3 regions of the Branchiibius hedensis genome follow, and region 1 is predicted to be linked to each of the others. Evidence: predicted binding sites of a transcription regulator. Region 1 holds the regulator's gene; each other region holds the start of a gene.
What was found. Region 1 encodes LexA, which represses DNA repair genes until DNA is damaged. Its sites were predicted from a motif close to TCGAACANNTGTTCGA; they were not measured.
Positions count from the first base shown of each region.

Region 1 (2,263 bases):
GCGACGCGAGTTCAAGGCGGCGAACGCCTGACCGGACCGACTCGCAGGTCAGCGCGGGATCAGCAACGTCTGACCCGCGCTGACCTGGAGCGAGTTGAGGTCGTTGGCCAGCTGGACGCGCACGACCGCCTCCTGCACCGGCAACTGCGGCAGCGCGTGGTGCGCAACCTCAGACAGTGTCTGACCCGACTGCACGACCACCGAGCTGGGCCCCGTGGGGGCGGGGGCAACGGCGTGCGCGATGAGCATGCCGCAGGCAACGGTCACGGCCACGACAATCACGCCGATGGCCAGGTAGCCGCGCCGGGTCAGCCGCAGGTGAGCGGCGGGCCGCGCGACGCCGGTCGGCGACGCCGGCAGATCCGGAACCAGTCGAAGGTCGGGACGGCGCGCGGGACGGGCGACGGGGACGAGAACGGGGACTGCGCTCATGGCTTCCTCCTGACACGGTGCGGTTCGACCTGCGGGTGAACCAGTGACACCTGTGGAAATCGAACAGGCGTTCGATTTCACTTCGATACGATGTATAGCACGCTTGTTCGAAGACAGGCAAGGTTCGATCGTGGGTTCGTTGACCATTTCGGCACCACTGTCCCGGCGACACGCGTCGTACACATGTTTGGAACTCGTGTGCGAACGCCCTAGCCTGAATCCCACGGCCGTTGTCTTCATGGACACAGCACACCAGCGACCACCGACAACATCGCTCGCCGCGTCATTCGGCGGGTTTCGCAGATAGGGAGACGGACCTGATGGGCAAGATCCACGAGATGCCGGAGCGACGCGACGGCCGCGGGCTGACGACGCGGCAGCGCAAGGTGCTTGAAGTGATCCGCAGTTCGGTCCAGCGGCGCGGGTATCCGCCGAGTCTGCGGGAGATCGGTGAGGCGGTCGGCTTGACCAGCCCTAGTTCAGTGGCCCACCAGTTGTCCATGCTCGAGCGACTCGGCTACATCCGCCGGGACCCGAATCTGCCCCGCGCCATCGAGGTTCTTCCGCTCGATGACGCCCCGGGCAAACGGCGGCGCAAGGCGGCGGCGGACGGCGCACGGACCGCCTCAGACGACACAACAGACGGCACTGCGTACGACGAGACGGGAGTCGGCGACGAACGCCCCGCCGCGTCGTACGTCCCCGTGGTGGGCCGGATCGCTGCTGGTGGCCCGATCCTCGCCGAGCAGCTTGTCGAAGACGTCTTCCCGCTGCCCAAGCAGTTGGTCGGCGAAGGGGACTTGTTCCTGCTGAAGGTCGTCGGCGACTCCATGGTCGACGCCGCGATCTGCGACGGGGACTGGGTCGTGGTCCGTCAACAGCAGACCGCCGACAACGGTGACATCGTGGCAGCGATGCTGGACAGCGAAGCCACGGTCAAGACGTTCAAGCGCACCGCCGACAAGGTGTGGTTGCTGCCACACAACGAGCAGTACTCGCCGATCGACGGCACGGACGCGACGATCCTGGGCAAGGTGACGGCGGTCCTGCGGCGGATCTGACGCTCAGGCGTTGATCGGGTCGCCAACGGCCTTCACCAACTCGACCAGCGAAGGGCCCAACGGTGCGTCGAGTTTGGCGGTGAGTTCGGCGTCGCCGCGGGTCCAACCATGCGTGATCGCCAGCACCGGGATACCCAGGGCGGCGGCCCGCCGGACGAAGCGGTACCCGGACATCACGGCAAGTGAGGAGCCAAGAACCAGGAGGGAACGGGAGTTTTCGACGGCCTCGAAGCAGTCCTGCACCAGCGGGCGCGGCACCGACTCGCCGAACATCACCACGTCGGGTTTGAGCAGGTCCGAACCACACGCAGCGCAATGCGCGACCTTGAAGGCGCGCACCTCCTCGTCATCCAGTGCCACATCACCGTCGGGTCGCAAGGCGGCGTCGGCGGATCGGTCGAAACCCGGGTTCAGGACCTCGAAACAGGCGTCGATGAGTTCCCGCGGGAAGCGCTGACCGCAGGCCATACACACGACCCGGTCGAGGTTTCCGTGCAACTCGACGACATCGCGGGCGCCTGCTCGTTGGTGCAGGCCATCGACATTCTGGGTGATGACCGTGCCGACCAGGCCCGCGCGTTGCAGTTGGGTGACCGCTTCATGTCCGACGTTCGGTCGCGCTGCGGCGAAGCGTGGCCACCCCACGTAGGAGCGGGCCCAATACCGTTGCCGCGCCTGCGGAGTCGCCAACAACTCAGCCGCTGTCATCGGCTGGATGCGTCGTTCCCCCGCTGCCGTGCGGTAGTCCGGGATTCCGGACTCGGTCGACA
Region 1 covers NZ_UESZ01000001.1:796,614-798,876, reverse strand. Annotated here, with positions in the region: gene DR843_RS03970 (malate synthase G) at 1-31, shown strand, start outside; gene DR843_RS03965 (peptidoglycan-binding protein) at 49-432, opposite strand; gene lexA (transcriptional repressor LexA) at 753-1,493, shown strand; gene DR843_RS03955 (NAD-dependent protein deacetylase) at 1,497-2,263, opposite strand, start outside.

Region 2 (2,263 bases), 150 kb from region 1:
TCCGCGCCGCCCGACCCCAAGTACCCCCAGAAGCAGAAGGCGGCACGCAACCGCTTGCCGCCCTGCAGCAGCGAGAAAACCGCGTCGAGCAGGGCCGTGGCGGGTTCCCCGAGAGGGGCCAGCACGTCCTGCTCCTGGATCCGAAAGGAATCCAGGGTGTTTTGCACGCGAGCGCGAAGGTCGCGGGCTTCCAGTGCGTCGGCCACGCAGCCATTCTCGCAAGCCGGGCAGCGTCTCACCAATCGCGGGTGGAACCGTGGACACCACAACGATCCGTAGACTTCCGCCATGCCCGCCGATCGATCCGCCGCGACCTCGGCGCGACCGCTGATACCGCACCTGCTTCGTCGCGCCGAGCCGTCCTTCAGCTTCGAGTTCTTCCCGCCGAAGGACGACGGTGCCGAAGCGGTGCTGTGGGAATCCATCCGCCGGGTCGAGCCGGTGGCTTCTTTCGTGTCCGTGACGTACGGCGCGGGTGGTAGCACCCGTGACCGCACCGTGCGCATCACCGGACAGATCGAATCCCGTACGACGCTGACGACGATGGCTCACCTGACCTGCGTCGGGACAAGCGTCGCCGACCTGCGTTCAGTGATCGGGGCGTACGCCGACGCCGGGATCCGCAACGTGCTGGCCGTCCGTGGGGATCCGGCCGGGGGTCTGGGCACACCCTGGACGCCGCACCCCGGTGGCCTGGACCACGCTGACCAGTTGGTGGAACTCGTGCGTGGCCTGGGCGACTTCACCGTTGGCGTCGGAGCCTTCCCCGACCGGCACCCGGAGTCGGCATCGTTGGCCGCGGACGTGGAGGTGCTTGTGCGCAAGGCGGACGCCGGAGCTGACTTCGCGATCACCCAGATGGTCACCGACGTCGACACGTACCTGCGGTTGCGAGATGACGTCGCGGCCCGACGACCGGACTTCCAGATCGTGCCGGGGCTGTTGCCAGTCACGGCGTACGGACAGCTGCAGCGCATGACGAAACTGAACGGTCAGCCGCTGGCCCAGGCGGTTCTTGACCGGCTCGAAGCGGTCCGGGACGATCCGGACGCGGTGCGCGCGGAGGGGATCGCGGTGTGCACCGAACACGCGCAGCGGTTGCTCGCCGAAGGCGCACCCGGTGTGCACTTCATCACGATGAACCGCTCGACGGCCAGTCTCGAAGTCGTGAGCAACCTGGGCCAGCCTGCGGAGATCTCTGCCGCGTCCTGACGGCGCTCATCAGGCCGCTGACCTGGGCGTTCGCCGGTAGACCGGAGGCTGTCGGACCCCACGGCTACCGTGGCTGGCATCTCGAACAAACGTTCGGGAACGTCCGCCGTCAGGAGCCGTGATGACCGCAACCGTTTCGCGTCCCACCCGCACGACCGCCCCGCGCCCGGTGCCAGCGCCGGTGACCGATCCGCAGGTCGGGGACTTGTTGGATCGCTGCCGGATCGGTCTGCTGGCCGCCGGGAACGCCACCAGCGCCGCCGACCGCTTCGCCACGGCACATCTGGCGGCGCTGCGTGCCGCGGCCGCCATTCTCGCCGCCCGGCCTTTGCCGGCGCGGCGTACCCGGCTGCGCAGCGTGTGGGACATCGTCCCGCTGGTGGCTCCGGAGTTGGCTGAGTGGTGCCAGTTCTTTGCCGCGACCGCTCGTCGCCGCGCGGCGGTCGAGCGCGGCTCGGCGCAGGTCAGTGCGCGGGAGGCCGATGACCTGGTGCGTCAGGTCGGGTTGTTCCTCGACGATGTGACCGCCCGCCTCGGTCTGCCCCCGGTGACTTCGACGCCGCCACTGCTGCGGCCGGTGGTGTGCTGAGCGAGGTTGGCACACAAGTAGGTCGGTATGGCTACCGGATTCAAGGTGCGCGACATATCCTTTTCAGTAGTTAGAAGTAACTGCGTCATCGCCCGTTCCGCCGGGCGAAGTTAATTCATGGGAGGTCACGGTGCCGCTCTCCGATCACGAGCAACGGTTGCTCGACCAGATGGAGCGTGCGCTCTACGCCGAGGACCCGAAGTTCGTTTCCAGCATGGCGGCCGTTCCGCATCGGCTGCGCCAGCGTCGACGCTTGTTGCTAGGTGCTCTGGTGCTGCTGGTCGGAGTCGGTCTGGTGGTGCTCGGTGTGGCCTCACAACTGGTGTGGCTGGGTGCCATCGGTTTTGTGGTGATGGTCGCGGGCGGTGCCTACGCGCTGACCCCGACCCGCCAGAGTCTCGAAGCGGTGGACGGCACGGCGCAGCGGACGACCGGATCCACGAAACGACGCTTCGGTCGGAC
Region 2 covers NZ_UESZ01000001.1:947,813-950,075, forward strand. Annotated here, with positions in the region: gene DR843_RS04690 (polyprenyl synthetase family protein) at 1-206, opposite strand, end outside; gene DR843_RS04695 (methylenetetrahydrofolate reductase) at 289-1,212, shown strand; gene DR843_RS04700 (SAV_6107 family HEPN domain-containing protein) at 1,334-1,801, shown strand; gene DR843_RS04705 (DUF3040 domain-containing protein) at 1,932-2,263, shown strand, end outside.
Region 2: the regulator LexA is predicted to act here: its motif matches at 1,294-1,309, upstream of DR843_RS04700 (SAV_6107 family HEPN domain-containing protein).

Region 3 (2,263 bases), 1.9 Mb from region 1:
ATGCCCACGACCTGCTGATCGCCTAGCCGGCTGGCGGGTCGGCACGCGGTGGTGCTCTGGCATTCTTGGCGCGTGAATACAGCCGTAAAGCTTCGACGCGCGCAAATGGCTCAACGGTTGGTTCGTGTCGAGCGCTCATTGAAGTTCGCAGAAGATCTACCAGGATTCATCGTCGCCGTCGGAGACAATTGGGCCGTCATCCAAAACATCAGAGACGGCGGCTACTTCGACGGCTATTCCGCCTTCCGGATCAAAGATGTCGTGCGCATCAAGCGACGCAAGGGGTTCGAGCAGGACTACTCGCGCGGATTGCCCACCTGGCCACCTCGAGCGCCGTCGCCGCTGGCGCTGGACAACGTTGCATCCGTCCTACGCTCGATGGCCGCCGCGGCCCAGCTGGTCAGCATCGAGCAGGAGGAACGGCTTAGCGCGCAATGGATAGGCACCCTCGTGCGGTCCGACGCCGACATAACCTGGTTACACGAAGTTCGTCCGGACGCGACCTGGCACGAGGAACCTCTTGGCTACAAAAGTAAGTGGATCACGTTGATAACGATCGGCTCGGGTTATCAGGAAGCCCTGGCCGCCGTTGCAGGATCACGGTCGTGACGGCAGCCGACGTTATGTGTCCGCGACAAGGTATGTGACGCCAGCCGCGACGGCAGTCACCGCAAGCACCGACGGCCACGCCCCCAGCTTTTTGGCCAGTGGGTGGGAGCCGCCGAAAGCCGTCAGGTAGAGCGCGCTCAGTGCCGCAGTCGTCGGAATGCCCTTACGCGACAGCCATTCTCGTCCAGCGGCAACGCCAGCGGCAGCGAGGACTACACCGCCGAGGGGACGTACGCCGGTCGCCCGGGCCACGCCATACCCTCCGATGAGTCCGGCAGCGACGACAGGTGCGGTGGGGAAGGAAGCCATGTCTCCACGCTAGGCGATGGCTGCTGAGCGTGATCTGTGGATAGCGCACCGGACCGCTGAGTTGTCCACACAACCGGATTCGCCCATGGCGGGTGTCAGTGGTGGTCAGTAATTTGATCTCGTACAGACGTTCGGGGGTCCGGCAACCTGGGGAGGTGGCGCTGGCGTGAAGACTATTGAATCCGTTGATGCGGTAGCGGTGTCGGCTGCTCCCTCGGCCGACGCTACGCTCGCCGGCCTGGTGACTGAGTTGCACTCTGCGCTAGACCGGTTGATCGCGTTTGGCGAGTGGGAACAGGTCTCGCAGACCAGTGCTTTGGCTGCGTCGGGCCGGTTGGGGTCGGCGAAGGCACGGATCGAGTCGGCAATGGTGAACGCGGCCGATCGGGTGCGGGCGGTGACCACTGCCGCGGGTGGCTCGCCCGGTGCGGTGGGGTCGATGCTCGCCGGGCAGTTCGGTGGGGACCGCCGGGAGGGCAACGCCCTGCTCTACCTGGGCAAGCAGTTGGCCGATGCGCCGGCGACCAGCGACTCTCTGGCTGCCGGGCGGGTGTCCAAAGAGCAGGCCCGGGTGATCGCCCGTGGGTTGGCGGCGTTGCCGCCGTCGGTGTCGGAGGCGGACCGCACGCGGGCCGAGCGGGAATTGCTCGCGGCGGCTCCGAAGATGCCGTTGCCGGACCTGTCGCGGCGTGCGACCCGGATGCGGGAGGCGTTCGAGTCGGTGCACGACGCGGATGCGCACGAGAACGACCAACTGGTTGCCCAGGAGCAGTCGGCGTGGGAGCAGTCGGCGTTCTGGATGAAGGAGTTCAAGCCGGGTTTGTTCAAGGGCGGATTCCTGCTGCCGGAGGTGCAGGCGCAGATGCTGCAGGCGGCGGTGGAGGCGATCAGCGCCCCGCGGCGGTTCCACTTGATGGACGCAGGACCGCCCGGGAGTTCCGAGCAGACCACGCCGCGACCACCGGACTGGGCCGCAGTGGATGTCGGCGCCGCGCCTGGCGCCGCTCCCGTGGCCGGCTGGGCGCCCACCCTGGCCCAGGTCGAGGCCGACCTCGACGCGGCGGACGCCGCCGAGGCGGGCGGTCTTCCGCTGGACAAGCAGCATCGGGAGGGCCGGGCACTGGCTCAGCTGTGCGAACACCTACCGACCGACAAACTGCCGGGTGCCGGTGGTGTCTCGGCGATCCTGACGGTCAACTTCGATTTCGAGACCCTGGCCCAGGGCGTCCGGGCGGCGACGTTGTCGACCGGCAGCCGGATGAGCGCCGGTGAGGTACGGCGACTGGCGTGCAACGCCGGGCTGATCCCGCAAGTCTTCGACGGGGCGTCCGTCCCACTCGATCTT
Region 3 covers NZ_UESZ01000001.1:2,652,748-2,655,010, forward strand. Annotated here, with positions in the region: gene DR843_RS12845 (hypothetical protein) at 73-609, shown strand; gene DR843_RS12850 (hypothetical protein) at 622-918, opposite strand; gene DR843_RS12855 (HNH endonuclease signature motif containing protein) at 1,085-2,263, shown strand, end outside.
Region 3: the regulator LexA is predicted to act here: its motif matches at 1,038-1,053, upstream of DR843_RS12855 (HNH endonuclease signature motif containing protein).